One region of the Pseudoalteromonas sp. SR45-1 genome, then DNA from elsewhere that is predicted to be linked to it. Evidence: riboswitches for the same ligand, from Rfam matches in the RefSeq annotation. Region 1 holds a riboswitch; the other holds the start of a gene.
The links. Region 1 has a riboswitch for cobalamin ahead of H5089_RS03830 (TonB-dependent receptor domain-containing protein). Riboswitches for the same ligand answer to the same signal wherever they lie in the genome.
Positions count from the first base shown of each region.

Region 2: another riboswitch for cobalamin. It lies ahead of H5089_RS06605 (ABC transporter ATP-binding protein); the one in region 1 lies ahead of H5089_RS03830 (TonB-dependent receptor domain-containing protein).

Region 1 is NZ_JACJDR010000002.1:292,513-307,882, forward strand. It holds gene argB (acetylglutamate kinase) at 1-528, shown strand, start outside; gene H5089_RS03760 (ornithine carbamoyltransferase) at 536-1,468, shown strand; gene H5089_RS03765 (argininosuccinate synthase) at 1,465-2,667, shown strand; gene argH (argininosuccinate lyase) at 2,719-4,584, shown strand; gene H5089_RS03775 (hypothetical protein) at 4,844-5,044, shown strand; gene H5089_RS20220 (hypothetical protein) at 5,061-5,594, shown strand; gene H5089_RS03780 (hypothetical protein) at 6,100-6,603, shown strand; gene H5089_RS03785 (hypothetical protein) at 6,609-7,121, shown strand; gene H5089_RS03790 (hypothetical protein) at 7,224-7,730, shown strand; gene coaD (pantetheine-phosphate adenylyltransferase) at 7,766-8,257, opposite strand; gene H5089_RS03800 (TetR/AcrR family transcriptional regulator) at 8,456-9,109, shown strand; gene thiI (tRNA uracil 4-sulfurtransferase ThiI) at 9,207-10,664, shown strand; gene H5089_RS03810 (ketopantoate reductase family protein) at 10,690-11,592, opposite strand; gene H5089_RS03815 (VanZ family protein) at 11,585-11,938, opposite strand; gene H5089_RS03820 (YajQ family cyclic di-GMP-binding protein) at 12,091-12,573, shown strand; gene H5089_RS03825 (hypothetical protein) at 12,762-13,556, shown strand; cobalamin riboswitch at 13,611-13,795, shown strand; gene H5089_RS03830 (TonB-dependent receptor domain-containing protein) at 13,832-15,370, shown strand, end outside.
Region 2 is NZ_JACJDR010000005.1:3,687-19,056, reverse strand. It holds gene H5089_RS06615 (cobyric acid synthase) at 1-1,467, opposite strand, end outside; gene H5089_RS06610 (iron ABC transporter permease) at 1,472-2,476, opposite strand; gene H5089_RS06605 (ABC transporter ATP-binding protein) at 2,478-3,290, opposite strand; cobalamin riboswitch at 3,537-3,671, opposite strand; gene H5089_RS06600 (porin) at 3,734-4,666, opposite strand; gene H5089_RS06595 (LysR family transcriptional regulator) at 4,833-5,705, opposite strand; gene H5089_RS06590 (DUF413 domain-containing protein) at 5,797-6,171, shown strand; gene H5089_RS06585 (response regulator) at 6,258-7,493, shown strand; gene rarD (EamA family transporter RarD) at 7,510-8,427, opposite strand; gene H5089_RS06575 (thioesterase family protein) at 8,479-8,934, opposite strand; gene recQ (DNA helicase RecQ) at 9,068-10,891, shown strand; gene H5089_RS06565 (DUF3630 family protein) at 10,899-11,183, shown strand; gene H5089_RS06560 (BamA/TamA family outer membrane protein) at 11,353-13,062, shown strand; gene H5089_RS06555 (mechanosensitive ion channel domain-containing protein) at 13,127-13,699, shown strand; gene H5089_RS06550 (succinylglutamate desuccinylase/aspartoacylase family protein) at 13,804-14,862, opposite strand; gene rimK (30S ribosomal protein S6--L-glutamate ligase) at 14,849-15,370, opposite strand, start outside.

The DNA of each region.
Region 1 (15,370 bases):
TGCGCTAATAAACAATTAATGACTCAAGCTATTAGTGCTGGGCACAAGCCTGTCGGCTTAAGTCTTTTTGAGGCAGGTGTTACTGCCACTCAAAAGCTAAAAGCGCTTTGCTTGGTGGGTAAATGTAAAAGCAACGACGATTCTATTGTTAATGATTTACTTAAAATCGGTCGCCTACCCATTGTTAGCTCTATAGGCTTTGATGAGCAAGGGCTTTGGTACAACGTAAATGCAGATGAAGCTGCAGCGGCTATTGCTAGTAACTTAAATGCCGAGCTTATTTTTATGACGGATGTTGAAGCAGTGCTTGATGAAAATAAACAGCCGTTACATCAACTTGACACAAAACACATTGATACTTTAATTACAAATGGAGTAATTGTGGGCGGGATGGAGGTCAAAGTTAAGACCAGCCTTCACGCTGCCCAACATTTACGACGCGGTGTGTATATTTCCAGCTGGCAAAAGCCAGAAAATTTAACTGCTCTGCTACAAGGCGAGCATGTCGGAACTAAGATTACACCATAGGTTTATTATGTTTGAGAATTTTTTAACGGGTTTAGAGTTAGACCAAGAAGGCGCACTTAATTTATTAAAGTTAGCGCAAGATATAAAAGCAAAACCAGAAAAATACAGCAATGTATTAGCGGGAAAATCAATCGTAACATTGTTTGAAAAACAAAGTTTACGTACTCGCTTATCGTTTGATATAGGTATTAACCGCCTTGGTGGCCATGCAGTTTATTTAGATCAGCAAAATGGCGCTATGGGTGCACGTGAATCAATTAAAGATTTCGCACTTAATATTTCTACTTGGGCCGATGGTATTGTTGCGCGCGTAAATCAGCACAGCACATTAACTACATTAGGTGAATACGCATCAGTACCGGTAGTAAATAGTTTGTGTGATTTATACCACCCATGCCAAGCGCTTGCTGATTTTTTAACGCTTCAAGAAGTTCACGGCGATGTGAGCGAGCTTAAAGTGGCTTACTTAGGTGAGGGCAACAATGTAACTCATTCATTAATGCTTTTAGCGGCAACGCTTGGCACTGATTTTGTTGCTGTAACGCCAAAAGGCAGCTCGCCTGATTCGCAAATCCTTAAAAAGGCAGAGCAAATAGCGGCAATGAATGGCGCATCAGTGATGGTAAGTGACCGTGTTGAAGCGGCTGTTGGTGCAAACGTTGTATATGCAGATACATGGGTATCAATGGGTGATACAACACCGCTTGAGCAAGTTAAAGAAAAATATATGCCTTATCAATTAAATCAGGCATTGCTAGATCAAACCGGTGCAACTACGGTATTACATTGCCAACCGGCACACCGTGAATTTGAAATTACCTCTGAGGTAATGGATGGTCCAGCATCGAAAATTATTCAACAAGCAGAGAATCGCATGCACGCGCAAAATGCTTTGTTAGTTACATTACTAAATCCAAATTTTGTTAAGGAACACCTATGAGTTCAATTAAAAAAGTCGTTTTAGCCTATTCAGGTGGTCTTGATACATCGGCTATCGTGCCATGGTTAAAAGAAAACTACGGTTGTGAAGTTGTTGCGTTTGTAGCGGATGTAGGTCAAGGCGCAGAAGAACTTGAAGGCGTAGAAGCTAAAGCAATCGCTTCAGGTGCTTCAGAATGTTACGTAGTTGATTTAAAAGATGAAATGGTAAGTGATTACATTTATCCAACACTTAAAACGGGCTCGATTTACGAAGGTACTTATTTACTAGGTACGTCTATGGCGCGTCCTATTATTGCTAAAGCACAAGTTGAAATTGCACGTAAAGTAGGTGCTGATGCACTTTCTCATGGTTGTACTGGTAAAGGTAATGACCAAGTTCGTTTTGAATCATGTTTTGCAGCCCTTGCTCCAGATTTAAAAGTAATTGCGCCATGGCGTGAGTGGGACTTATCGAGTCGTGAATCATTACTTGATTACTTAGCAGAGCGTGACATTCCGTGTTCAGCATCTGCTACAAAAATTTATAGCCGTGATGCTAACGCTTGGCATATTTCGCACGAAGGTGGTGAGCTTGAAGATCCATGGTGCCAACCAACTGAGCAAGTATGGACTTGGACTAACTCTCCAGAGCAAGCACCAGATAAGGCAGAACTAGTAACTTTAAAAGTTGTTGAAGGCGAAGTGGTTGCTGTAAATGGCGAAGAACTTAAACCATATGACTGTTTAGTTAAATTAAACGATATTGCATCGCCTCATGGCGTTGGACGTGTTGATATTGTAGAAAACCGTTTAGTAGGTATGAAGTCACGCGGTTGTTATGAAACACCAGGTGGCACAGTAATTATGGCTGCGCTTCAAGCCATTGACGAGCTAGTGCTTGATAAAGCGAGCCGTAAATGGAAAGAAGTACTAGGTGGTGAATTTTCACATTTAGTGTACGACGGACGTTGGTTTACACCACTTAAAGATTCTATTTTAGCCGGTGCAGAAGCACTTTCTAAAGTGGCAACAGGTGAAGTGGTACTTAAGCTATATAAAGGTCAAGTAACTGCGGTTCAAAAGCAATCACCAAATAGCTTATACAGCGAAGCATTTGCTACATTTGGCGAAGATGATGTATATGACCAGTCACACGCTGAAGGCTTTATTCGTTTATTCTCGCTTTCAAGCAGAATTTCAGCATTGGCTAAAAAGTAAATTATTTATAGCCCCTTATAAAAGGGGCACTACAGGGTTTGGAGAGATTTCATGGCATTATGGGGCGGACGTTTTTCTACGGGTCCAGATGAGGCGTTTAAGCAATTTAACGACTCTCTTCCCTTTGACTACCAGTTAGCAGAGCAAGATATTATTGGCTCTGTGGCATGGGCTGGTGCACTTGAACAGGTAAATGTACTTTCAAGTGATGAGCATACAAAATTAGTTGCTGCATTAAATGAGCTACTTGAAGAAGTTAAAGCTGATCCACAATCAGTTGCTACTTCAGGTGCAGAAGACATTCATTCACATGTTGAAGCTGCTCTAATTGAAAAAGTAGGTGATTTAGCTAAAAAATTACATACAGGCCGAAGCCGTAATGACCAAGTTGCCACCGATTTTAGACTATGGTGCCGTGATACAGCCGATCATTTACTAGATGCCATTGCACAGCTAAAAGGCGAATTTGTAGCGCTTGCAGAGCGAGAGCTTGGCACAATATTGCCAGGTTACACGCATTTACAGCGCGCACAACCAGTATTGTTTAGCCACTGGTGTATGGCGTATGTAGAAATGCTAGAGCGCGATGAAAGCCGCCTGCAAGATGCTAAAGCGCGCATGAATTTTTGCCCATTAGGCAGTGGTGCATTAGCAGGTACAGCTTATCCGATTGATCGCCAAGCATTAGCCCACGGATTAGGTTTTACAGCGGCTACAAAAAATAGCCTTGATGGCGTATCTGATCGTGACTTCGTGTTAGATCTTTTAAGTTGTGCGTCTATTTCGATGATTCACTTATCTCGTATGTCTGAAGATCTGATTTTTTATAATTCGGGTGAAGCCGGATTTATAGAGCTTGCTGATAACGTCACGTCAGGCTCATCGCTCATGCCTCAGAAAAAAAATCCTGATGCACTCGAGCTTATTCGCGGTAAAACCGGACGTGTATTTGGTGCATTTAGCGCTATGATGATGACATTAAAGGCACTGCCACTTGCATACAATAAAGATATGCAAGAAGACAAAGAAGGCCTGTTTGACGCTATGCCAACATGGCTTGCATGTATTCATATGGCGCAAGCATGTATTAAAGGCGTAAAAGTAAATGGCGATAAAACGTTAGCAGCGGCAAAAGGCGGCCACGCTAATGCCACCGAGCTTGCTGATTACTTAGTTGCTAAAGGTGTGCCATTTAGAGAAGGGCATCACATTGTGGGTGTACTTGTACAGCTTGCGATTAGCGAAGGTAAAACGCTTGAGGAGCTATCACTTGAGCAGTACAAATCAGTAAACACTGTATTTGAAGACGATGTTTACCCAGTACTTAAAATTGATGCGTGTATAAAAGCGCGTCAAGCGCTTGGTGGGACGTCTATTGAGCAAGTAACTAATGCTGTTAAAGAAGCCAAAAAAAAACAGCAAATAACGGTACGTGATGCAAATTTAGATGATGTAGAGGCAATAGCCACACTTATACAGCATTGGGCAACGGTAGGCGAAAACTTACCTCGTGCAAAAAGCGATATGGTGCACTCTATTAACGAGTTTGCAGTTACTGAAATAAATGGAAAAGTGTCGGGCTGTGCATCGTTATACATTTACGATACCGGCCTTGCTGAAATACGCTCATTGGGTATAGACCCAAAAAGTAAAGTGACGGGGCAGGGTAGACAGCTTGTAGAGCACCTACTTGCTAAAGCCAAAAAATTGGCACTTAACCGAGTTATTGTATTGACCCGTGTACCCGATTTTTTTGAACAACAACGTTTTACTTTTTGTAGCAAAGACTCTTTGCCTGAAAAAGTAATGAAAGATTGTGAACTTTGCCTTCGTAAAGAAAATTGTGACGAAGTAGCAATGGAATATATTTTGAAGCTAAGTACACGTGCGGAGATCCCGTGTAAATACGTAGCTTAAACTCCCTGGATACAAAAAACGTACGGTTATCCCTGTGCGTTTTTTTATATTTGCAGTAAACTGGTCGGAGTTGTTTGGTTGGGTTATATTTTTTGAGTGAATTTTAATGTGTCAAAAAAAGTTGGCACATTGATTGCTATGTATAAGATAGGTAGCAAAATAGCTATCACTGCTTAAAACAGGTAATGCATTTATCTACATAATAATGTGGTTAAAAGTTGCACCAAATATAATTAAAACTTTTACAAGGATCAATCACATGCAAGTTTCAGCTAATAGCCAATTACAAATGCAAGCATACAACAAAACACAACAATTAAAGCCTGCAATGGAACAAACTGCTAGCCCTAAAACCCTGCAATCTGATACAGTAAGCATTTCTCAAGAGGCTATTGCTGCAGCAAGTAGTGATAGCTTACAACGTGGCGGGGGCAGTGTAATGCCTGTCAGACCAAAGTAATAATTTAAGGTTTTAAATGATTCTAACTGAGCTTTTTGGGTTGTTCTCACTGTCTGCTTTTACGATGTGGGGATTTCTGATGACTTTCTTTTTTAATGTGTTTGTATACTCATTAGATGTAAAAAGAGGTACAACTCTTCTGCTCAGTTCATTTATTATGATGATATCTTATACCTTATCTGACTACTTCTATACATGGCTTTCTATTAAAAACTCAATATACTTGGATTGGGCTTTGTATGATATTTCTACTATTTTAGCGTTAATATGCATATATAAAATAACCGAAAAAACAACACCTTCTTTTTTGTATTTAATTGTTGGATTGTCTATAAATTCGATTTTCTTTTTTTGTATGTATTTAGATATGTATATATTCGGAAATATGGAACGATGGTTTTTTTGGGATGTTTATACATACGCAGTTAATTTAATGGACTTAATTATGATAGTCGCATTAATTATTGATAGAGATTTCCTCGGTCTTCATAAATTAAAGAACAAAATTCTCAGCTACTTCAAGTCAAACGATACCCATAAAGTAACCTAGTTTAAAATGTACTTAACTGGTGCTTTTCTGGATTATATAAATGCTTTTACACAATGGGGCTTTTTAATGGCCTTTTTGTACTGCTTAGTATCTAGTGTCAATATTAAAAATAAATCCCTTCTCATTACATCAAGCATTATGTTGTGTTCATATTTTTTAAGTGGATACTTTACTATATTGAATGCTCCTTATTTAGATTGGATTTTATATGATTTTCTTACCATAGTAGCGATACTCTTTTTTATAAAAATTGACTTTATTAAATGTTGCCCAAGTGCCAATTTTATTCTGATAGGCTTATTCATTAATAGCCTCCTCGCATCAGTAATGCATTACGATCTATATATTCTTTACCACTTAGATGAGTGGTGGTATTGGAGTTTTTATTCTGTTGGGAGTACTTTAATAGATGTATTGATGATGCTCTCGCTAATACTTAATAAAAATCTTATAAAAATGTCGCCTTTAAAAATTATTAATTTGAATAAAAAAAATCTTAAGAATAATGAGTGAACTCATAATTAGCCCAACAGTTTCTTTGTACATAGGTGCATTTGTACAATGGGGATTCCTTATGGCCTTTTTGTACTCCCTTGCTCATTCGATTAATAAGCCTAATAAAGAAAGAGTGTATTTGTCTTTGGTTATGAGTATTTCATATTCATTTAGTATATTTACAAATCTGGATACGGTAACTTATCTAGATTTTTTGTTTTCCGATATTTTAACTCTCCTAGTTATTATTTCCCTTAGGCGGCTCTGGCATGGTGGTATTACCTATCTATATATCATTACTGGCTTAGCTGTAAACTCAGCTTTACATTTTCTCATGCATTACGACATCTATATATCAAATAATACAAGCTACTGGTGGCTTTGGAATGCTTACGTAATAGGGGTTAACGCTGCTGATTTCATAATGGTAGCTATATTTTTTATAAACAAAGATTTTTTAGCTTTAGCTGCAATTAAAATATGGTTCCACAATAGTATTATGAAAAAGGAATAGAAGTAGTGGCTGATATACTTTGGGGTCTGGTAGATTTAGGATATAACGTAGCAATACTATTTACATGGTTTTTCCTAATCGCATTTTTATATAACCTATCAGCGAGTATTAATAAAAATGATAAAAGTAGAGCGCATCTTTCATTTATAATGATGGTTTCATATATATCTAGTCTTTTTATGGATCCACTGATTGAAAATCCTCACCTAAATTACTTCTATTATGATCTTGCTACTATTAGCGCCCTGATACTTTGGCGATTTATATATAAAAAATTAGTACCAATTGCTTTTGACTATTTAATTGTAGGGCTTTTTATTAATGCATGTTTATTTTTAGGTATGCATTACGATATTGAAATTGCAGGTACTCTTTACTATTGGTGGTTTTGGACAGTTTATATTTTTGGAATGTATTTTGTCGACTTTACAATGGCATTGGTATTAATCATCAATAAGGATGTTTTAGGCTTAAACAAGCTTTTAAGGTGTGTTAGAAGGTTAAGTTTAGATCGCTGAGGCAGTAAAGCTCAACTTAAAAGAAGAGTGATTTTGTGCATTTTTTATGTTGCCGTTATATGTTAAGCGGTACAATAACGGTTTATATAGTGTTGGGGTAAGATGATTGAGCTACTTTTAAATACAAATATCTCTTTTTATATAGGTGCTTTTGTACAGTGGGGCTTTTTGATGGCTTTTCTATATTCTTTAGTAAGCTCTATAAATAACGCAGATAAAAGCATTGTTTGGCTATCTTTCATCATGGCACTTTCTTACTCTTCTAGTATTTTTATTGATATGGATTCGATAACTTACTTCGATTTTTTCTTATTCGATAGTATTACTCTATTTGTTATTATTTTATCTGGTTTTTTTATAAGAATTAGCGGTGTATACATTTATTTATTATTTGGTTTAGGTATAAACACCTTACTATTTTTTGCAATGTATATAGATAATGATGTTATGCACCATTATGAATTTTGGTGGTTCTGGTGGGTGTACATAGTAGGTATAAATTTTACAGATTTGACCATGGTTTTAGTTTTCTTTATAGGTAAAGATGTTTTAAAACTTGCTTGGTTAGAAGGAAAGCTAAATAAAGTGTTTAATAAAAGGACCTATTAGTAATGGTTTTCAGTGCTAACAGGCCTTATTTATTATTAACTGGTACCACAGCCCAATTTAATTTTTAGCGCTTTGACAATTACAGGGTCTACAAACTCGCTTACATCACCATTGTGACGTGCTACTTCTTTAACAAGCGTTGATGAAATAAATGAATTTCGCTCTGCGGGTGTTAAAAATACACTTTCTAAATCAGGATTCAGGCGGCGGTTCATGTTAGCTAATTGAAATTCATAGTCAAAATCAGATACAGCCCTAATACCACGAATAAGCACATTAGCATTGTGATCGCGCGCAAGGTCAGCCAATAAGCCAGAAAAACCAATGACCTTAACATTATCTAAGTGACTTAAAATAGAGTTTGCAAGTTCAACACGTTCTTCAAGGTTAAAGCAGGGTTTTTTACTTGGGTTGTTCGCAACCGCAACTAATACAGTATCAAACATTTTAGCTGCACGTTGAATAAGATCTGTATGACCATTGGTTAGTGGATCAAAGGTGCCCGGGTAAATTGCAATAACTTTCATAATGTTCACTATTTATGATTTTAGCGCTAGTTTAACAGTGTTTATGCCACAAAGCAGCCTAGCTAATAAAGCATATAAACACTTACTTTCTTTGAACAGGTCAGTCCATGGTGGGAGTGTTTTAATGATTCATATTTGTTTATACTGTTTACCTCTTTTGAGTGTAATGTAGCCTATAGATAATTTGAGTATTAGCATATGAATACCAAGGATAAAATAATACACACCAGTATTTTGTTGTTTAACGAAAATGGTGAGCGTGCAATAACGACAAATCATATTGCATCAAACTTAGGGATGAGCCCGGGTAATCTTTATTATCATTTTAAAAATAAAGAAGACATTATCCGTCATATTTTTGCGCTGTATCGCGATCATTTAAATACTCACTTTAAACCTATTAATAAAGATGATGATGCATTTAATCATTTAACGGCTTATTTAGATTCGTTATTTGAATTGATGTGGCGTTACCATTTTTTTTACGACAATCTTGGCGATATACTCGCCAGAGACACTGAGCTAAAACAAGCTTACATTGATTTTCAGTTAGAGTTATTAGAGCAAGTTCGTAAAATTATTCTAGGTCTTCGCGATAGTGAAATGATTGCTATTGATGAGCAAGATGTCATTGATTTAGCCCATACACTAAAGTTAACTGTTAGTTTTTGGACGCCTTATATTAAGGCTCGTAGGCCAAGCGGTACCCTTGCTGAGCAAGATATATATCACGGTATTTTAAAAGTACTTACATTATTTAGAGCGTACAGTACCGATAAAAGTATTGATAAAATGAACCTATTACGCGAAAAATACACTGAGTTAGCGCAACAAGCCCCAACTGTTGTTTAGCCGTTGCCCTTTGGTTGTTTCCTAGACGCTGAATTTTTTGCTATAATCGCGCGCCAAATGCCTGGGAGCGCGAATTCCCGCAGTCTAAGAGTGAACTATGCTTAAATTTATCGTCAAACTACATCCTGAAATAGCCATCAAAAGCCGTTCGGTCCGTAAACGCTTTACTAAAGTGTTAGAAAATAACATTAAAATTGTATTGCGACGTCTTGACGAAAAAGTACAAGTAAGAAATAACTGGGATAATATTTCAGTTGTTACAAAGCTTGAAGATGCACAAGTTCGCCTTGATTTTATCGACAGCCTTAAACGCATACCTGGTATCGTTCAGTTTATTGAAGTAACTGAAACGCAATTTGAAACTCTTGATGACATCTATCAAAAAACAATAGCGTTAGTGGGTCACACAATTGTGGGTAAAACCTTTTGTGTGCGTGCTAAGCGTATAGGCCAGCACGACTTTACCTCGACTGATTTAGAGCGTTATGTTGGTGGTGGGCTAAATCAACATATTGAAGGCGCAAGCGTAAAGCTTAGCCGTCCAGAAGTAACAATACGCTTAGAAGTAAAAGACGATAAAGCTTACATTGTTTCGCAAACGCATTTTGGTATGGCGGGCTTTCCACTACCAACGCAAGAAGACGTGCTTTCGCTTATGTCGGGTGGTTTTGACTCTGGCGTAGCAAGTTACCAAATGATTCGTAAAGGCGCACGTACGCACTTTTTATTCTTTAATTTAGGTGGCGCAGCGCACGAGATTGGTGTTAAGCAAGCGAGCTATTTTTTATGGAAAAAATACAGCTCAACACATAAAGTGAAATTTATAACAGTTGATTTTGAACCTGTTGTTGCTGAAATTCTAGAAAACGTTGAAAACAGCCAAATGGGTGTTGTACTTAAACGTATGATGATGCGAGCAGGAAGTGTAGTGGCTGAAAAGTTAAACATTCAGGCGCTTGTTACTGGTGAAAGTATTGGCCAAGTATCTAGTCAAACATTAGCGAACTTAAGCGTGATTGACCGTGTTACCGAAACGCTTATTTTACGCCCGCTAATTCAAAATGATAAACAAGAAATTATTAATCTTGCTCGCCAAATTGGTACAGCTGAAATGGCTGAAACGATGCCTGAATATTGTGGTGTTATTTCTAAAAAGCCGACAGTTAAAGCCAAAATTGAAGTAATAGAAGCCGAAGAAGAAAAGTTCGATTTTGATGTGCTAGATACAGTAGTAAATAACGCGCGCATAATGGATGTACGCGATATTGACGTAGAAGCCAAGCAAGAGCTAAAAGAGGCTGAGTCGGTTGCTGATTTACCTGCAGGCTCTGTAGTAATTGATATTCGCTCACCAGAAGAAGAAGAAGCTGCACCGCTTGCAATCGATGGTGTTGAAGTGGTGCATTTGCCGTTCTTCCGTTTGGCTACTAAGTTTGGTGATTTACCAAAAGACACTGACTACTATTTATATTGTGACAGAGGCGTAATGAGCCAACTACAGGCACTTATGCTGCACGAACAGGGCTTCGAAACTGTAAAAGTTTATCGCCCGTAAAGTTAAAAGCTTATATAAGCGTGGTTTATACCACGCTTTTTTTTGCCTGAATTTTGACTAACAACTCATCGTTGTAAGGCGTTGGAATACTGTGAAGTTTACCTTGTTGGCTAATATAGCCACATATAGCTGATATTTCAGTTTCTCTATTGTGAGCTATATCTTGCTGCATTGATGAGTAATTATTTGCGGTTAACTCCATTATTTTATAAGCGGTATTGAGAGCTTTAATTAATGGGATATTAAGCCCTTGAGCCTTTGCAATATTGCATGCTTCAGTGAGTGCATTAAAAATTATTGTATTGTACTTAGGTGCACGTAATTCGCCATTTTTTACATTACTTAAAGCGCTTAATGGATTAATGGCAATATTGACGAGTAGCTTTTCAAAACGAAGCTGCTGAATGTTATTAGTAAACTTTAGGTTGGGTATTACTTTAAAAATATCAGCTATTGGCGCACTATTTTGAAGTGCAAGCTCATTACAGCCACCAATAACGCTTTGTCCTTCACCTGTGTGTTGCACAATATATTGGTTTGATTTAAAGCCCGCTATGCTTGTCGTTAAAAAGTAGAGTGCTTGATGGGTGTTTAGTTGGTTATTTATCTCATCAGCGTTGCCCATTCCATTGTGCGAAAGTACAACAGAGCAATGTGTTGGTAAAAATGGCTTTATTTGAGAAAACGCATCAAGCACTTGAAAAGCTTTAACGGTAAATAAAATTACATCAAATTCAGTTGCTTTATCTAGCTGATTTAATGAAATAAATTTAGCGTCAATTTTTTTTGATGCACCCTTACCTCTGCTGTAAAAGCGGGTGTTTGTTGGGTTTTTACGAGTTAAAACACTGACATTATGCGATGCGCTCAAAAAGTGGCTCAGCAATAAGCCAATAGCGCCATCGCCAACGATTAAAATATTAGCCATGTGGGTTCTTTTTTCGAGGTGTAAAAATTACTCTAAGTAAAAAGTAGCTTGCAGCACCTGCAAAATCAGCAAAAAAATCACCAAGTGATGCTTGCCTATAAGGTAGTGCGTCTTGCATTATTTCTATCGAGGCGCCATAGCCTGCTAATAAGAGTATTTGAGCATATAAAGGAAGCTTAAAAGCCTTATCCATTATTATGGCTAATATAAAAAAAATCCCAAAATGGGCGACTTTATCAACATGAGGGAATAAATTTACAACGCCACCTTTTATTTCTTTAGCAAATAAAAAGGTGAAAGCCACTATGCTGATTAAAAAAACTGCTTGATAAACACGCCTTGTCACGACAAATCCTAAAATCGCTTAAAAAAGAGGCGCAAGTATATCAAACTAATTTAGTATCGCACCTGAACAAGATGCAGAAAAATGTAAAGATTTATAATTTTAGCGTTATAATTGCCACATAAAATTAAGATTAAATAGTTAGGAGTATACTAATGCCTTCATTTGATATTGTATCTGAAGTAGAAATGAACGAAGCTAAAAATGCGGTTGATAACGCAAACCGTGAACTAGAGACTCGCTTTGATTTTAGGGGCGTTGATGCATCTATTGAGCTAAACGATAAAACAATTAAGCTTAAAGCAGAAGCTGACTCTCAAGTTATGCAGTTGTTCGATATTTTAGCGGGAAAAATTTCAAAGCGCGGTATGGATGTAGCTAGTTTAGAACTTCAAGATATTAGCCGTGCAGGAAAAAATGTATTTCGTAACGTTGGGTTAAAACAAGGTATCGAAAAAGACATGGCCAAAAAAGTGGTTAAAGCCATTAAAGATTCAAAAGTTAAAGTACAAGCCGCTATTCAAGGCGAAGAAGTGCGTGTGACAGGTAAAAAGCGTGACGATCTTCAAGAGGCAATGCAGGTAGTACGCAGTGCCGATTTAGGTCAGCCTTTTCAGTTTAAAAACTTTCGCGACTAATTTATAAACTGTTTTTAATAAAAATGCTTTAATTTGTCTATATTTGCAGACAGATTAAAGCTACTTAATTTTTTACAACTTTCCCACCTTATCCTCTCGTAGTTCTGCATGTATTAATCCACCTTTTGATATTTAAGCTATTATATTTAATTGAATATAATAAAAATTTCACTCTAGAAGGTATTAAAATGAGACCCCATCAATTATTTCTGTTATTTGTTTTGCTTATATTTACCAAGCCAAGCTTATCAAAGCCAGTTGATATTGATGTATTGGTCGAAGATGGCTACTTTCCGATTATTATTAACGCGCAAAAAAAGCAGGGCTTTGCTCCTGAGTTTATTAATATTTTAAACGACGCACAGGAGGAATTTAACTTTATACTTATTTCTTTACCTGTAAAAAGGCTTACTTTGTCTGTTGAAAAAAATAACTTCGACGTTTTATTTTTAATGGCAATGCAATGGCTGCCAAAAACAACGCAGAAAAACATTGAAAAAACTGAATTTTATACCATCACCAAAAACGAGCTTTATACACTCAAAGAGAATGCATCAGAACAAACTTATTTTGACAATCTGGACAAATTAACCAAAGTTGGGGTTTTAGGGTACTCGTATCAATTTGCAGGATTTAATACAAATGCCGAATACTTGAGAGAAGAGCACCAGGTAAGCCTTACAATCGATGAATTCAATGTAGTTAAAATGCTGCTATTAAGGCGCGCTGAAGTCGGGGTTTTAAACAGTATTGCTTATCAGTATTTTAAAAAGCAGAATATCTTAAATATGGATTTACTATTTAAGAGTGACGTACCAGATGCAGTGTATGAAACACATTTTTTGATTAACTCACAATCAAATAAAATATCTAGTCGCAAAATGGATGAAATATTAAATTTACCTACTACACAAATGCAACTTCAGAAGCTACTTGATAAGTACGGTATTCCTTCAAGCTATAATAATACAGCACTGAACTGAAATAGCTTTTAGCTATATAGACGTCCATTGACATTTGTAAACAAAATGCTCACAATGACGGCATATTTTCAAGGTGCTTGCTAGCCACTTCATGTAATGATTTTTTTAGCAGGATAATCGGGAAGTTGGTGCGTTTTCATGATGACTACAAGCCCAACACTGCCCCCGCAACGGTAGAGTATTGCATGTTTTTATGTGCTTACTGAGTCCGGAGACCGGCCTTGATGCAATCTTACTTACTTAAATCTTTGCGGTGGGCAAAGGTAGGGGATCTCATGTTAAACAAAACAACTCTAGGCGTTGCAATTTCTGCTGCGCTTTCATTTTCTGTGTCTGGTGCAGAGCAATCAATTGAAAAAATAACCGTTACAGCTAATAAGTTTGAGCAATCAATTAACGACGTTTTAGCGAGTGTAAATGTTATTGAACGTGCTGAAATAGAAGCTAGTAACGTACGCGATTTACCTACACTTTTAAGCACGCGAGTGGGTTTTCAAGTTAATCCAAACGGTGGTTTTGGTCAAAATACAGGTGTGTCACTTCGTGGTACAGGCTCTGGCGATACGTTGATTTTAATTGACGGTGTACGTACAGGCTCAGCAACACTTGGTCAAAAAGCACTAAATAATGTCCCTTTAAATAGTATTGAACGCATAGAAATTATTAAAGGCTCTCGCGCGGCTGTTTATGGCTCTGATGCACTCGCTGGTGTTATTAATATTATTACGCGTGAGTCAGATAACTTATCCCTAAGCGCTACATTTGGTTCTGACTCTTATCAAAATTATCAAGTTGCAGGTTCTGTAAAATCAGATGATATAACAACAGCATTTAACGCAGGCTTTGAAAAAACAGATAACTTTGATGTACTGCAAGGCGTAGCACCTGATGAAGATGGCTATGAAAATAAAAACCTTGGGTTTAAAGTAAACTACACCGATGCACATTACGGCGACTTTAAGTTATTAGGCCAATACAGTGAAGGTTATGCAGATTACGACAGTAGCTTTAGCCCAGCAGATAGTACGATTGAACGAGATGACTTTAAAAACTATCAACTTTCTGCAGGTTGGAGCAAAAACTACACTAACCAAACGCATAGTATTGATTTAGCGCTTTCAACAGATGATTCAGACAATACATATGTCGATTTTTCAGTTGGGCCAACAACAAGTACCTTTATAACTAAACGCGCACAAATTGATTATAACGGCCAGTACCTGTTATCTAATGAACTTAACATTAGTGGTGGTATTAATTGGTACAACGATGATGTGTCGCATAGTTCGCAACCATTTGTTGAAGACAGCCGCGATGTACTTGCTGTGTTTGTAGGTGCTTACTATGATGCAGATAAAGTACTGGCTAATTTAACTGTTCGCCAAGATGATGATGAGCAATTTGGCGACGAAACAACGTATACAGCCGCTGCAGGTTATCATTTATCTGAAGATGCAACATTTCGTATAAGCCAAAGTACTGGCTTTAAAGCTCCTACATTTAACGATTTATATTATCCACTTTATGGTAACCCTGATTTACAACCTGAAAAATCAGTAAACCGTGAGTTAGGTTTGAGTGTAGATTTTGATATCGCGCAAGTTGATATTGCAATATTTAGAAACGATATAGAAGATAAGATTGATTACGATGCAAACTTTGCATTGGCTAATATCGATGAAGCACGTTACGAAGGGGTTGAATTTAGCTTATCTCAGCAGTTTTTTGGTTTTGATAGCAACCTTAACTTTGCTTATTTAAGCGCTGAAGACGAAGAAACGGGCGCAGAGTTGCGTAATGTTGCTAAACGTACT
Region 2 (15,370 bases), on a different contig from region 1:
TTCATAAATCGAGATAATTTGCTGTATGTTTAAATGCGTTTCGCACATGGTTGCTAATCGTTCTAACTGCTGCTCGCGGTGAGCGGCAATACTAATTGGGTTAATTGAGGCGCTTGGTTTTACCCATTTTAAAATTTGCGATGTAGCATCGGCTTCATCAAATAAGCCATGTAAATAAGTGCCCGCAATGGCGTTATCATCGCTAATAAAGCCATCAAACGTAAAGCCATGTGGGTGGCTTTCATCAAAGGTTAAAAATGGCTTATTAAGCGCTGCACCTTGGCTAATCCCTGCATGAATTTCGTAACCACTACAGGGTGTTGATTGGTTATTTAAAAGCAGTGTAGCGGTTATTTTAGTTAATACTTTTTGTGTTGTTAGCGTGGTTTCAAAATCGCACAGAGCAAGCCCATTTACTTGCTTTAATGATGACTCAATACCCTCGGGATCGTTGAGCGTATTGCCCAGCATTTGCATGCCGCCACAAATACCAAGTACTTTACCACCATAGCGTAAGTGGCGCTTAATTTGAGTGTCCCAGCCTTCATTTTTCAAAAAACTTAAATCACCCAGCACATTTTTACTGCCTGGGAGAATTATCAGATCAACGTCTGGGATCGTTTGCGTATGGCGCACATAATTTATATTAATGTTTGGGTGCAAACGCAGTGCATCAAAATCGGTGTGGTTACTAATGTGGGGTACAAGCAGCACTGCAATATTAATTGTGGCGTTAGTTACGTTATTATCAATTGCGACGGCGTCTTCAGCATCAAGCGCAAGGTCGTGTAAATAAGGTAATACGCCAAGTACGGGTTTGTTTGTGTATTCTTCAAGCCAATCAAGCCCGCCTTGCAGCAAACCTATATCGCCTCTAAAGCGGTTTATAACAAAACCCTTTACGCGCGCTTGTTCTGACTCGCTTAACAACGCAAGCGTACCTACCAAGTGTGCAAATACGCCGCCTTTATCAATATCAGCAATTATAATTACTGGGCAATCTACCTCTTCGGCGTAGCCCATGTTAGCAATATCGTTTTCACGCAGATTTATTTCAGCAGGGCTCCCAGCCCCTTCAACAAGGAGTAATTCAAAGCGTTTAGCTAAGCGGTTATGTGAAGTAATTACTGCATCCATCGCCACTTTTTTATAGTCGTGATATTTGCCCGCTTCCATATTACTAATGGCTCTTCCGTGAATAATCACTTGTGCGCCCGTGTCGCTATTAGGCTTAAGTAATATAGGGTTAAAGTCTATTTCTGGCTCTACTTTAGCTGCTATTGCTTGCAAAGCTTGCGCACGACCAATTTCGCCGCCATCTTTTGTTACTGCGCTATTAAGTGCCATATTTTGTGGTTTAAAAGGCGCAACCTTTACCCCTCGCTTAGCAAACACCCTGCAAAGGGCAGCAACTAAAGTGCTTTTACCAGCATCTGATGTAGTGCCTTGCACCATTAAGGTTTTCATGGAATTACACCCTTCGCTTTCTAAAAAACAATAAACTCAAAAAGAACACGCTACCAATAGCTGCAGTAATAACACCTACGGGCAGTTCTTGGTTTTTCAGCAATGAGCGCGAAAGTACATCAACCCACACCATAAATGTACCGCCCACCAAGCTGGTTACCAGTAAGCCAGCGATGGTGCCTTGGGATATAAAAAAGCGCACAATATGCGGCACCATTAATCCTACAAACCCAATACCACCACACATAGCCACCAGCACAGCGGTAATTAATGAGCTCAACACCAGCATAAGTATTCTAAAGCGCTGAACCCTAACACCTAATGTAATTGCGCTTTCATCGCCAAGTAACATAGCATTTAGCTGCCTTCTAAAGCTCAGCATTACAAACGTACACAATGTGATTACCAATAAAGGCAAACTAAGCGTAGCCCACTGTGCACGAGCAAAGCTGCCCAGTGTCCAAAATAAAATAGCGGCTACCGCCTGAGGATCGCTCCAATAAAGTAACAAGCTGGTAAATGCACTAAATAAAAACGACAGAGCAACACCAGCTAATAGCATTGATTCTACCTGTGCACTTTGCTGCCTACCTGCAATAAGTATTAATAAACTCATGGCAAGTAAGCTACCTAATAACGCTGCTGCCGATAACATAAAACCTGCGCTAATACCTGCTAATGCCATAAGTAACACCACGCCAAATGAGGCACCCGACGATATACCAAATAAGTAAGGATCGGCTAAAGGGTTACGCGTTACCGTTTGTAAAATAAGCCCCGCAATTGCTAAGCCAGAGCCGGCTAAAAAGGCGAGTAATGTGCGTGGCATTCTTAGTTCAAAAATAATACGCGAATTAAAAGACGCATCATTTGAGAGTAAAAAGCTATTAAATACATCTTGAAGTGAGGTCTCTGCTGCGCCAAAACTAAGTGCTGCAAATAAGCTAAATAAAGCAGCTGCAGCACTGATAAATAGCGCAAGTGATTGGCGAGTATTAACTGCGCTCATATTATTCGTAACCATAAAAGTAAGTGATATGAGGGATGCTATTTCCCGACTCCGATATTTGCGGGTGGTTATTTACTTGAGCGCAGACACCAAAAACGTCGCCTAGCATGTTTTCGGTTAATACCTCACTTGGCGTGCCTGTATGTGTAATTTCACCATTTTTAATAACCACTAGTTCATCGCACATTGCAGAAGCTAAGTTTAAATCGTGGAACGATGCAAACACCGTTACACCCAACGATTTAGCAAGCTCCATTACCTGTATTTGGTATTTAACATCTAAATGGCTAGTTGGTTCGTCCATTATTAACAACTGAGGTTGCTGAACTATGGCGCGGGCTATCAAGACACGTTGCTTTTCACCACCCGAAAGTGACTCAAAGCTTTGATCGATATGATCTGCCAACCCTACAGTGTTGATAGCTTGGGTAATTTTTTGTTTATCAATGTTAGTTACTGAGCTAAATAGCGATTTATGAGGCGTTAGCCCAAGTGCAATAACATCAAATACGCTTAAGTTAAATTGCGACGGGGTTTCTTGTAAAACAACCGCTACTTTTTTTGCGTACTCATCGCTTTTTAGCTGCCAAATATCGGTGCTGTTAAACTCTACAACGCCATCGCTGGGTTTATTAAAACGATATAAACAACGCAATAAGCTCGATTTACCTGCGCCATTGGGGCCAATTAAACCAACAAATTTACCTGTGGTTATTTTAAGGTTTATTTTTTTGAGGATCGTTTTATTGCCAATACCCCACGATACGTTTTTAACGTTTAGTAATGGTATATTTAATGGCGTTTGAGTGTGCAATAGTCAGTCCTAGACGGGATTAAACTCACTAAAAATGCGATAAAAATACTAATGCACTACAAGAAAAAATGAGTAAACCCGCTCGTTAAAAGAATTCATACCAATTGCATTAAATTAGTGATTTATTATAGCGACAAATAAATAGCTTAATAACAAGGCGGAAATTATGACATATACTTGTTCTATATGAATAATTTTTAACGAAGTTAGTAAGTTATTTAATTCGCTAGAAAGATCATGTTTTTAATAAAATTGGTATTATACCATTTGTATCTGACTTAAAGCTTTGCGCTAATTACAGTTGCGGGAACAGTCGAGGACTCGCACCTCATTCCAAATGAAGCTCTATTATGGGCGGCTAAGTAAATAATTTAAAGCAAAAAAAAACCGCACTCAAAAGAGCGCGGTTAAAAAGGGAGTGTTTTAACTAATTTAGCGAATAGTTAAAACTTGTATTCCATACCTAAGCCTACGTAGTCTTGGTCAACGTTGTTGTCCATGTCGAAGCTTGAGTAAAAGCCAAATACTTTAATGTTTTTATTTAATTTGTGATCAAGACCAACTGATATTGCTGACTTATCGTCGCTGTCGTCAAAGTCCATGTCTTGGTATTGTACTTTAAATGTGTTGTTACCCATGCTGTAAGCTGCATTTAATAGATAACCATCCGCTTCTGCGCTGCCGTCAACTTTTTCTTGTGTTTGGTACATTGCACCTAACTTAAAGTTTTCAACTTTACCTTGGATTGACGCGCGTACTACATCGTAGCCATTTACTTCACTATCGGCTGCGATAGAGGCATATACTGCGCTCTTTTTAAGTGCCACGTCACCGTAAGTAACCGCCATTGAGTAACCGTTATCAGCGTCTACATCATCTTCAGCTACAAAAGTAGCAAGTACTTTAAAACCTTCGTATGAGTTTGATGAATAACTAACAGTATTCCCTAAACGGTTTTCACCTTTAAATACATTTTTAATATCGCCTTCAAGGTCGTTAAACAAGTCTAACTTACCTTGAGATTGTTTAAGCGCAGTATCGTTACGACCAATAACCACTTGGCCAAACGCACCTTTTAAACCAACGTATTGGTTACGCGCAGAAATATTGTCGTCGTTATCGCCTTTTGAATCAGCATCAGACATATCAACTTGAAACTCAAACTTATATACCGCTTCTAAACTATCATTTATTTTTTCAGAACCTTTAACACCAAGACGAGATGCATTACTTTTTATCTCAGTAAAAGATCCTTCGCCGTCATCAGATGATTGCACTGTTACATTCGCTTTACCGTAAATGTCTACATCGGCAAGTGCATTAAAAGATAAACCACTTAATAGTGCTAAGCATAAGCTCGATTTTACAAATTTCATGTTATTTCCTTGGATAATCACAAAAGACTAATTTTTAAAACTGCTGCATTTTGTCACCGCTAAATGACAGTAATATTACAATGGAAATATTAATGTCTTTTTTTATTAATAAAAATGCATTAAATTTGAAATCAAAATAACATGAAAGCCTAATAAACGGCCGAACTTACTTACTTTTCTTTAATGACAAGCTTGGGGTCATTTGCGATAGTAAATTAACTAAGGTTTCTATTAACTCTTTTTGCTCGTTGTCTCTGTGATACGCTATAAACACGTCTCGCGAGGTATTTTCTACATCTTTAACATGAAACAGTTCACCTTTTTCTAAATGCCCTTCTACCAATACTTGAGGTATAAATGCACTGCCGCCACATTGCAGTATTAAATCAAGTGCAATACGTCCTGTGCTGGTTCTAAAATAAGGCGGTGTTTTACCGGTAAACTGACGCGCATGCCAAAGTGAGAAAGTAGTTCCCCAATCAACATATACATACTGATTATCAAAAAAGTTTTCGTTCGTTGCAGTGTCGTATCCGCTTACGGGAATGATTGGCAACTCACAGATTCGCTCTACCACTAGCTCGTCTACTTTTGGTGGATCAAACAATATTGCCAAATCAAGCGTGCGTTCTAATAACAGCCGAGTGCTTTCTTGTTGTGCTTTAACTTCTGCGACTAATGACACGCCCGGCATCGCTGATACAATATTTGTTATACCAAACTGTAAAAAAGCATCCCAAATATTGGGCGTTCCTGCTAAGCTAATTTGCTTATGCATATTATCGGCAAGCGCAACATCCACTTTGGCGCGTTGCATGCCCGTAATAATCATTTGTGCATGGGGTAATAAACGCTCGCCAGGTGCTGTAAGTTGAATGTTATTACGCTGGCGAATAAACAAATTAACACCAAGTCCTTGCTCTAATTGGCGAATTCTAAAGCTCACTGCAGACTGCGTAATATAAAGGTTTTCGGCCGCTTTACCAAAGTGACGCGTACGCACTACCTCAACAAATGTTTTTAATAAATCGATATCCAATTTTTTATCCTCACGATAAAAATAATTTGTTTAATAAATTGCCAAACTTGCATCATACTCCAGCTAATTACTAAGGTATGAGGATAAAGCTATGAGCAATAACATTTCATTACTACGCCAAGCATTTGTTAGCCAACGTCAATTTTATGATGATCAAAACTTTCCACGAGGCTTTAGCCGCAGCGGAAACTTCACCTTATTAGAAGCCAGCATACTTGAACAACACGGAGTTGTTTTAAAAGGCTTATACAGTAAAACAATTGAGCCGCAAAACGAACACCAAGAACAGTTTGTAGCAGTCGTAACTGGCTCACAAGAACCTACCAACCCAATCGAACGAGCTTGGGTAAAATACTTAAAACTAACGACCTGCAAAACTAAGTTTCATACTTTATTTGGCCGTTCAAAAATGTCGAGCCCGGCGCCGATTAGCCAAGAGTATTATTCAGAAGCGGATAATCTGTAAGTATTTAAGTTATTTGCTTTTTTGCGTTTTAACAGTTACAACTTGTATAAGCAAATATTTTTGCAAAATATATATAGGGTTGTTCCGTGACGCGAAAAATACTAATAGTTGAAGATACACCTGCCATGGCGCGAGTGCAAAAGCACATCGCGCTTAAGGCTGGTTATGAAGTTGATATAGCTGAGTCATTAGCGCAAACAAAAGAGCTTATAAGTAAAAATAGCTATTTTTGCGCTGTAGTTGACTTTATATTACCTGATGCCCCATTAGGTGAGGCTGTACCTTGTACTATTAATGCAGACATTCCAACTATTGTAATGACGGGCAATATTGATAAAAAAACTCGCGACACTGTAGAAAAATACCCAATCATCGATTACATCATTAAAGAAAATAAACAAGCTTATCAGTACCTCGAAAAACAGTTACAGCGCCTGCCTCGCAACGAAAATGTAAAAGTACTCGTTGTTGACGACTCTAAATCGACCCGACGATACATTTGTAGTTTATTAGTGCGCCATAAGTATCAAATTATTGAAGCACAAGACGGACAAGAAGCGTTAAACCTGCTTGAAGCTTCACCTGATATTTCAGTTATTATTACTGATAATGAAATGCCCAATATGAATGGCGATGAACTATGTAGCGAGATTCGTCGCTTATATAGCAATGATGAAAAAGCTATTATTGGTATTTCGGGTTCTGACTCTGTAGGGCTTTCTAGTTTATTTTTAAAAAATGGCGCAAACGATTATTTGCACAAACCTTTTAATAGCGAAGAGTTTTACTGCAGGCTTAGTCAAAACGTCGATATGTTAGACCTTATAGCCACCATAAGGCGACAAGCCAACACGGATTATTTAACTAATTTACCAAATCGTCGTTACTTTTTTGAAGAAGCTGAAAAATCATTAAAGCAAATAAAACATATTAAAGGTGACGGTGCTTTAGCTATGCTTGATATTGATCACTTTAAATCAATTAACGATACATACGGACACGATGTTGGCGACGAAGTATTAAAAGGGCTCTCTATTTGCTTCAGTAAATACTTTAAAAAGCACTTAGTAGCGCGCTTAGGCGGTGAAGAGTTTGCAGTTTATTTTATAGATGCAGATAAACAAGAAGCCCTTAAACGCCTTGAAGGCTTTAGGTATTTTATAGAAATGAATAGCCAAGAGTTTAGTAAAGCTAAAATAAAATTCACCATTTCTATTGGCTTTGCAAACGGGCCTGTTTATCAAATTGATGAACTTTTAAAACAGGCCGACTTAAAGCTTTACGACGCTAAAGAATCTGGTCGTAATAAAGTAGTTAGTTAACCATTTTATTAGTTAATTATACTTCTGCGGCTGTAATAGCCGCTTTTTTACGTTTGCGTGATTGATGGTAAGAGTCCCAACTAAAAATAGCCAGTGCACTCCAAATACATGCAAATGTTACTACACGCTCTGCATCAAACACTTCACCATAAAACACCACAGCTAGTATAAACATTAAGCTTGGCCCAATGTATTGAAAAAAGCCAAGTGTAGTATATTGCAAACGCTTAGCTGCACCGGTAAAACACAGCAGTGGTAATGTAGTTACAATACCTGCACTAATCAGTAGTACATTAGTATGCCAATCATTAGCTGGCAGACTTGATGTTGCTGTAGGCACCATTAACCACCAATAAATAAGTGCGACAGGCAGTAATATAAGTGCTTCGAGTAAAATGCCAGGCAAGGCTTCAACCGGTAACTTTTTACGTAATAAACCATAAAGTGCAAATGATATAGCCAGTGAAAAGGCAACTACCGGAAACGAGCCAAAACTAATTAGCTGCAGCACTACACCGCTAAAGGCAAGGGCTACTGCTACGCCTTGGAACTTACGCAGGCGTTCGCCTAAAAAAAGCATACCCAGTAATACATTTAAAAGAGGATTTATGTAATAGCCCAAGCTTGCATCAAGCATGTGGTTATTATTTATAGCCCATATAAATAAACCCCAATTAAACCCAAGCAGTGCAGAGGTGATAACAAGCATAAGCAAAAGCTTAGGTTGAACGATAATGCGTTTAATTTTACCCCAATACCGTAAAACACTTACTACCAATACTAAAAACACAACCGACCAAATAACCCGATGCATTAAAATTTCAAAAGCAGAAACATGCTGAATCAACTTAAAGTATATTGGCGCAAGGCCCCACATTAAAAAAGCAAGACAAGCAAAAATAGCACCTTTACGCTGCTCAGTATCAATCGACATAATACACACTTAGTGATTTAAAAGGCCGCTAGTTTACTTGCCATACGCGTTTTATCCAACTAAATACGTGCCGGTTCCAAAAGCAATTTGAACAGACTGTTCGTTATGTAATTCCATTCTGCATACACATACTTTATTACCTGAACGAATAAGTGTTGCGCTGGCAGTAAAGCTCTCTCCTTTACCAGGGCGCAAATAATCAGTACGTAAGTCGATAGTCCCAAGCGTGGCTAATTTTGTTTGCACGCTTGTAATATCTAAATCGATGAGTTTATCAATTACACTTGCTGCAGCGAGCATACCGCCTACATTATCAAGTACGGCTGAAATAACACCACCATGGAGTATTTTTTGCGCAGGGTTACCAATTAGTACATCCTGCCACGGGAACGTAATTTTGGCCTGTTCAGGGCTTAACGACTCAACCGATATTTGTAAAAACTGGTTAAACGGCATGCCATTTACAAATAACGCGCCCACTTGTTCAATTAACATTTCTTTATTCATTATTATTCTCTATGTCAAAACAGGTAAGATGAGTAAAACATACATAGTGTAAAACTACGAGACTCCACTTAAATAATTTATCAAGTAACTCAGCTAAAGACATCTCACTAAAAAACCACTAAAATACCCGCCAATGAATACATCAACTCCACCTTCTAGCACCCTTGTGCGTAAACCCGAAACTGTCCTCAAACAAGTGTTTGGCTACAGTGAATTTCGCGACGGTCAAAAAGCAGTTATTGATGCCGCTATTAACGGTCAAGACTCGCTTGTATTGCTTCCTACTGGCGGCGGAAAATCGGTGTGCTACCAAATCCCTGCTTTAGTACTCGAAGGCGTAACCATTGTTATATCTCCGCTTATATCGCTAATGCAAGATCAGGTAACGCAACTGCAAGCTCTTGGGGTAAAAGCCGCTTACGTTAATAACAGCTTAGCACGAGAAGAACAGCAATTGGTGTATCAACAGCTTCATCAGGGGCAAATTAAGCTCTTATATGTGGCGCCTGAAAAAGTATTACAACACGAATTTTTAGAGCGTTTATCGCATTTAAATGTGAGTTTATTTGCTATTGACGAAGCGCACTGTGTGTCGCATTGGGGTCATGACTTTAGACCTCATTACTTTCGCTTAAACGAATTAAAGCAACGTTTTGCACATGTCCCAATGATGGCATTAACCGCCACCGCCGATAAAGCCACACGGTTTGATATAGTTGAGCAATTAAAACTACAACAGCCTTATATTCATACTGGCAGCTTTGATCGCCCCAATATTCGTTACACCATAGAAGAAAAATTTAAACCTATGGTGCAATTGCTTCGCTACCTAAAGGAGCAAAAAAGCCAAAGCGGTATCATTTATTGCACCAGCCGTAAACGCGTAGACGACATTGCTGAAAAGCTTGCAGATGCAGGACTAAACGCTGCCGCTTATCATGCTGGTATGAGTAACGAGCAACGACAATTTGTACAAACCGGGTTTGCCCGTGACGATATACAAATAGTGGTCGCAACCGTTGCTTTTGGTATGGGCATAAACAAGCCTAATGTGCGTTTTGTACTGCATTACGATATTCCAAAAAGTATAGAGTCGTACTATCAAGAAACTGGTCGAGCTGGGCGAGATGGACTTGCCGCAGAAGCTATAATGTATTTTGATCCAGCTGATATAGGTCGCGTAAGGCGCTTTTTTGAAGACATAGACGACGAACAACGCCGCCGCGTAGAAGAACAACGCTTTAATGCAATGGCAAGCTTTGCCGAAGCGCAAACATGTCGTCGTCAAATATTACTTAACTATTTTAGTGAATATCAACGCGAACCTTGTGGCAACTGCGATATTTGCTTAAATCCGCCACAAAGCTTTGATGGTACGTTAGTCGCTCAGCAAGCACTTTCGTGTGTGTACAGAGCGGGACAACGTTTTGGACTTGGTTATATTGTTGAGTTACTTCGCGGTGCAAACACGAGCCGCATCCGCGATAATAATCATCATGAATTAAGTACCTACGGCATAGGTAAAGATAAAAGCAGTGAGTTTTGGCTCAGTATTTTACGCCAACTTATTCATCAAGGCTTACTTAGCCAAGATATAACACAAGGTGCGTCACTTAGATTAACAGAAGCCGCGCGTGTAATTTTAAAAGGTGAATACGCACTGCAATTAGCCGAGCCACGCCTGCAAGCCAAACACGTTTATCAAGATAAGTTAGCGCAATTTAATTACGACAAAAAACTCTTTGCTCGCCTGCGCGCACTTCGTAAAGAACTTGCTGATGCCGACGATGTGCCACCTTATGTAGTATTTAATGATAAAACGTTAGCCGAAATGGCGCAGCTTATGCCAACAAACGACAGTGAATTTTTAAAGGTCTCAGGTGTTGGTTTTACTAAGTTAAATAAGTACGGCGGCGAATTTTTAACGGCAATTCGACATTACCTAGCTACTAATTAAGAGCATTATGACCCAAATAGAATATGACCATACACACAAATGTATTTTGATTAATCCCATTGAGCTACCAAACGATGAAGACTTTGAGCTGTGGAGTACATTATTTTTACACTCAGACGAAGTAACACTCAACGAATATTCTGCAGGCGCCGATCGCCATCAAGTTCGCTTTACCTATAATCATCAAACCTTTAATTTAAACTATGAGCATTACAGCCAAAGCATCTGGATTAATGCCGAAGGTCATGAAGCTGAACACTTACTCGCCGCTTTAGCATTTTATTTAAGCTAGCTTTTAATGCTTAGCGCATAGGTCGCTGCAAACCAGCTGGCTATTAACAAAAGTGAATATGGGTAACAATTAATTAATTTCAAAATCCATACCTTTTACTTACATTATAATAACAATGATGTAAGCTGATATTACGATAGTCATTTGCTACGTAGCAGTAAGAGGTTTAATGGTGAGCAAGAAATGGATAGCACAATGTTGTATTAGTTTAACGGTTTTAAGCTTTTATGTGCCTAAAACGTTCGCACAACAATCTTCAATGAAAACTGATAACTGCCTTGTAGAACAGACAGATTTAAGCACGAATAAAAACCTACGCCGAGAAGTTCAAGACAAAACAACCCTCACGCACAGTAATAGTAACGCTAAAATAGCCTCAATAAAGCTCAAGCAACTTAATGTATTTAATACTGAGCTTGAAGAGGAAAATAATGCTTTATTCCGTTTTGCTAATCGCGCTCACATTCAAACAGAGCCCGATGTCATTAATAACCTTTTATTATTCTCCCCAGGTGACAAGTACGACGCTAAAAAGCTCGCAGAATCTGAGCGTTTACTTCGTAAAGAAAGCTACTTATATGATGCACAAATTAGTGCTACCGAAAACTGCGACGGCGACGTTAATGTAGAAGTGGTTACCCGTGATTTATGGACACTTTTACCTGAAGTGAACTTTAGTCGAAGCGGTGGAGAAAACAAATCGAGTATAGGTTTTAGAGAATCTAACCTGCTTGGGTGGGGTAAGCGCCTTTCTTTTTCGCGCACCACTGACAGCGATCGCAGCGGTTACTTATTTGTTTACGACGATCCGAATATTTTATCTACTCGCTACCGAGGCCGTTTAGAGTACGCCGATAACAGCGACGGCAAGCGCCATTTGCTTGAGCTAACCTATCCATTTTACGCAATTGACACCCCCTTTAGTTACGGTATTTTAAGCTATTCTGAGCAGCGCGAAGAGTCACTATATAAACGCGGCGAAGAGTTTAGCGAATTTGATCAAACTACCGATTTAAACCGTGTATTTATAGGACACTCTAAAGCGCTTAATAATAATTGGACCCAGCGACTAACGTTAGGCTATACCGATGAGCAACATACCTTTGAAGCTATAGACACTACATTTGCACCACTTGCCGATGACAGAAGCTTAAGTTATCCCTTTATAAGCGGCCATTGGTTTGAAGATAACTACATAAAAGTACGCAACTTCGACAGTATATCTCGCACTGAGGATTTAAATTTAGGTTGGAATATTAAAAGCTTAATTGGCTATTCAGATGAGTCATTAAGTAATGACGACAGCCGCGCGGTGTATTCTTTTAACTTTAAAAAAGCCCACTTTACTAACGATAATACTTTATGGCGTTTTAGTGCTGATATTGATGGCTATTGGAATAAAGAACAGAAAAAACTCGAAAACTTTATGGCCACCAGCCAAGTACAATATTATTTAAATACCAGTGAAGACCAATCTTGGTATGTTAAAGCCCGCGTGCAATACGCCAAAAACCTGACTGCTGATCAACAGCTTACTTTAGGCGGCGAAACAGGCCTGCGTGGTTACCCTATGGATTATCAACATGGCGACCGCAGCTTTTTAGTTAATTTAGAAAAGCGCTATTACTGGGAGTACGATTTACTGCAACTATTTAAAGTGGGTGGCGCAGCTTTTGTAGATGTAGGCAGAGCATGGTTTAACGATGAAGATAACGGTGAAAATGCACATGTATTGAAAAATGTAGGCGTTGGTCTGCGTTTGGCACCGAGTCGCGCAAACTCAGGAACCATGATCCACATTGATATTGCCGCCCCTGTTGATAGCTACGACGATGTAGACTCAGTCCAGTGGCTAGTAAGCGTTAAAAACACTTTTTAAATAATACAAACACGTTAAACTAATACCAATTGCATTAAATTGTTATGAAAGTTCAGGACCTAATGTGGAAATAATAGAAGTTTTAGAATTGTTTGCATCACAATATAAGTTAGTTGTAACTATAATCGCTATTTTGGTTTTCCCTCTTCTATTAAAAATAACCAAAAAACTACTCGAAAAAGCGATTAAAGGCAAAGTAGATTTGCACCGAAAATACCGTGCAGAGCTTTTACTAAAAATTATACTTGCCTTTGTAGTACTGTGTTTGGTTTTAGTATTTTGGGGTATAGAGCTGCGTGGTTTATTGGTTTTAGGCTCTTCTTTATTTGCCATGTTAGGGGTAGCGCTTTTTGCCGCTTGGTCATTATTGAGTAACCTCACCGCATTTTTACTGATGTTTATTCAAAACGATTGCCGCGTTGGTTATTGGGTACGAATTATTGATGGTGCGAATCATGTTGAAGGGCGCATTGTTGAAATGGGCTTAATGAATGTAGTACTTGAACATATTGATGGGCACCGTGTAATTTACCCTAACAATTTATTTGTGACCCGTCCTGTCATGGTTTTAAATAAAGAACCAAAGCCAACTAAAACCCCTGTTATAAAGCGTATTATTGGTCCTAAAAAAACATAGTTTAAAAAGCATCGTTGATAAAGCAATGTCCACAAAAAAGCCGCAGTAAGTAATTACCTACTGCGGCTTTTTAATGCTTAGCTAAACAGAATTTAGTTTAGCTATTAGTTATTTAGTTCAGCTGTTTTAAGCTCGTCATCTAAATCATTTATCTCATCAATAAAGTTCTCTAGTTGCTGCTCTACTAAACTATTGTCGTTTGCAAAGTAAGCAAGGTGGAATACCGCATCACCTTCATTTACCAATGGCATCGTTTGCTGACCAATAACAATACCGCCTTTAGGCGCTAAAAGCTCAAGCTCAGAATCCCCTAGAGGGCTACTTATATATGCAAGCACTTGCCCTTTAGTTACATGCTCCCCTAGTGATACTTGTGCACGCACAATGCCATCAACCTCTGCACGTATCCAACTAGTCGAACCTGCAATAATAGGATCTGGTAACTTTTTAGGGCGCTTGCCACGGATCATTTTTAAATGGCGCATAACATAATCAACGCCCTGCACACCTGCCGCAATAGCGATAGGATCAAAGCGTAGCGCTTCGCCTGCTTCATAAGTAATAACAGGTATACCTAAATTTGCGGCTTCACTGCGTAATGAACCATTACGAAGGGATGCATTTATAACCGCCGGCGTACCAAATGCTTTAGCCATTTCAGCGGTTGCTTCATCTTCTAAATTAGCGCGAATTTGCGGCAAATTAGTACGATGAATAGCGCCAGTATGCAAATCAATAATGTGAGTACAATGTACTGCCACTTGATTAAAAAACATATAAGCCATACGCCCAGCTAATGAACCACGTTCAGAACCTGGGAAGCTGCGATTCATATCGCGTCTATCTGGTAAATAACGCGATTTGTGAATAAAGCCAAACACATTCACAATAGGCACAGCGATTATTGTTCCGCGCAATTGGCTTGGATCTATTTTAGCAAGTAACTGACGCACAACTTCTACACCATTTAGCTCATCACCATGAATAGCCGCACACACCATAAGCACAGGGCCTTCCATTACACCATTAACCACTTCAATAGGAATATTAAGTGGTGAATGGGTGTAAAGCTTAGCTGCTTCTAAGGCAAGCGTTTTACGCTCGCCTACGCCTACATTTTCTCCTAATAAGGAAAAAGGACGGTTAATTTTAACCTTTGCCACGTGTTGCTGTTCCTTTACTTGAGGCATTTTTTTCGATGAAATCAATTACCATACCTGCAATATCTTTACCTGTTGCTATTTCAATGCCCTCTAAACCTGGTGATGAGTTAACTTCCATCACAAGTGGCCCACGAGATGAGCGAAGTAAATCAACTCCCGCTACATTTAAGCCCATTGATTTAGCCGCTGCTACTGCCGTTTTACGTTCCTCTGGAGTAATGCGAACTAATGTAGCGCTACCACCACGGTGAAGGTTAGAGCGGAACTCACCTTCTTGTGCTTGGCGCTTCATTGCTGCGATTACTTTGTCGCCTAATACAAAACAACGTATGTCTGCACCACCCGCTTCTTTAATATATTCTTGAACCATAATATTGGCTTTTAAGCCCATAAACGCTTCAATAACACTTTCAGCTGCTTTGCGTGTTTCAGCAAGTACGACACCAATGCCTTGTGTGCCTTCAAGTAATTTAATTACAACAGGTGCACCGCCTACCATTTCTAGTAA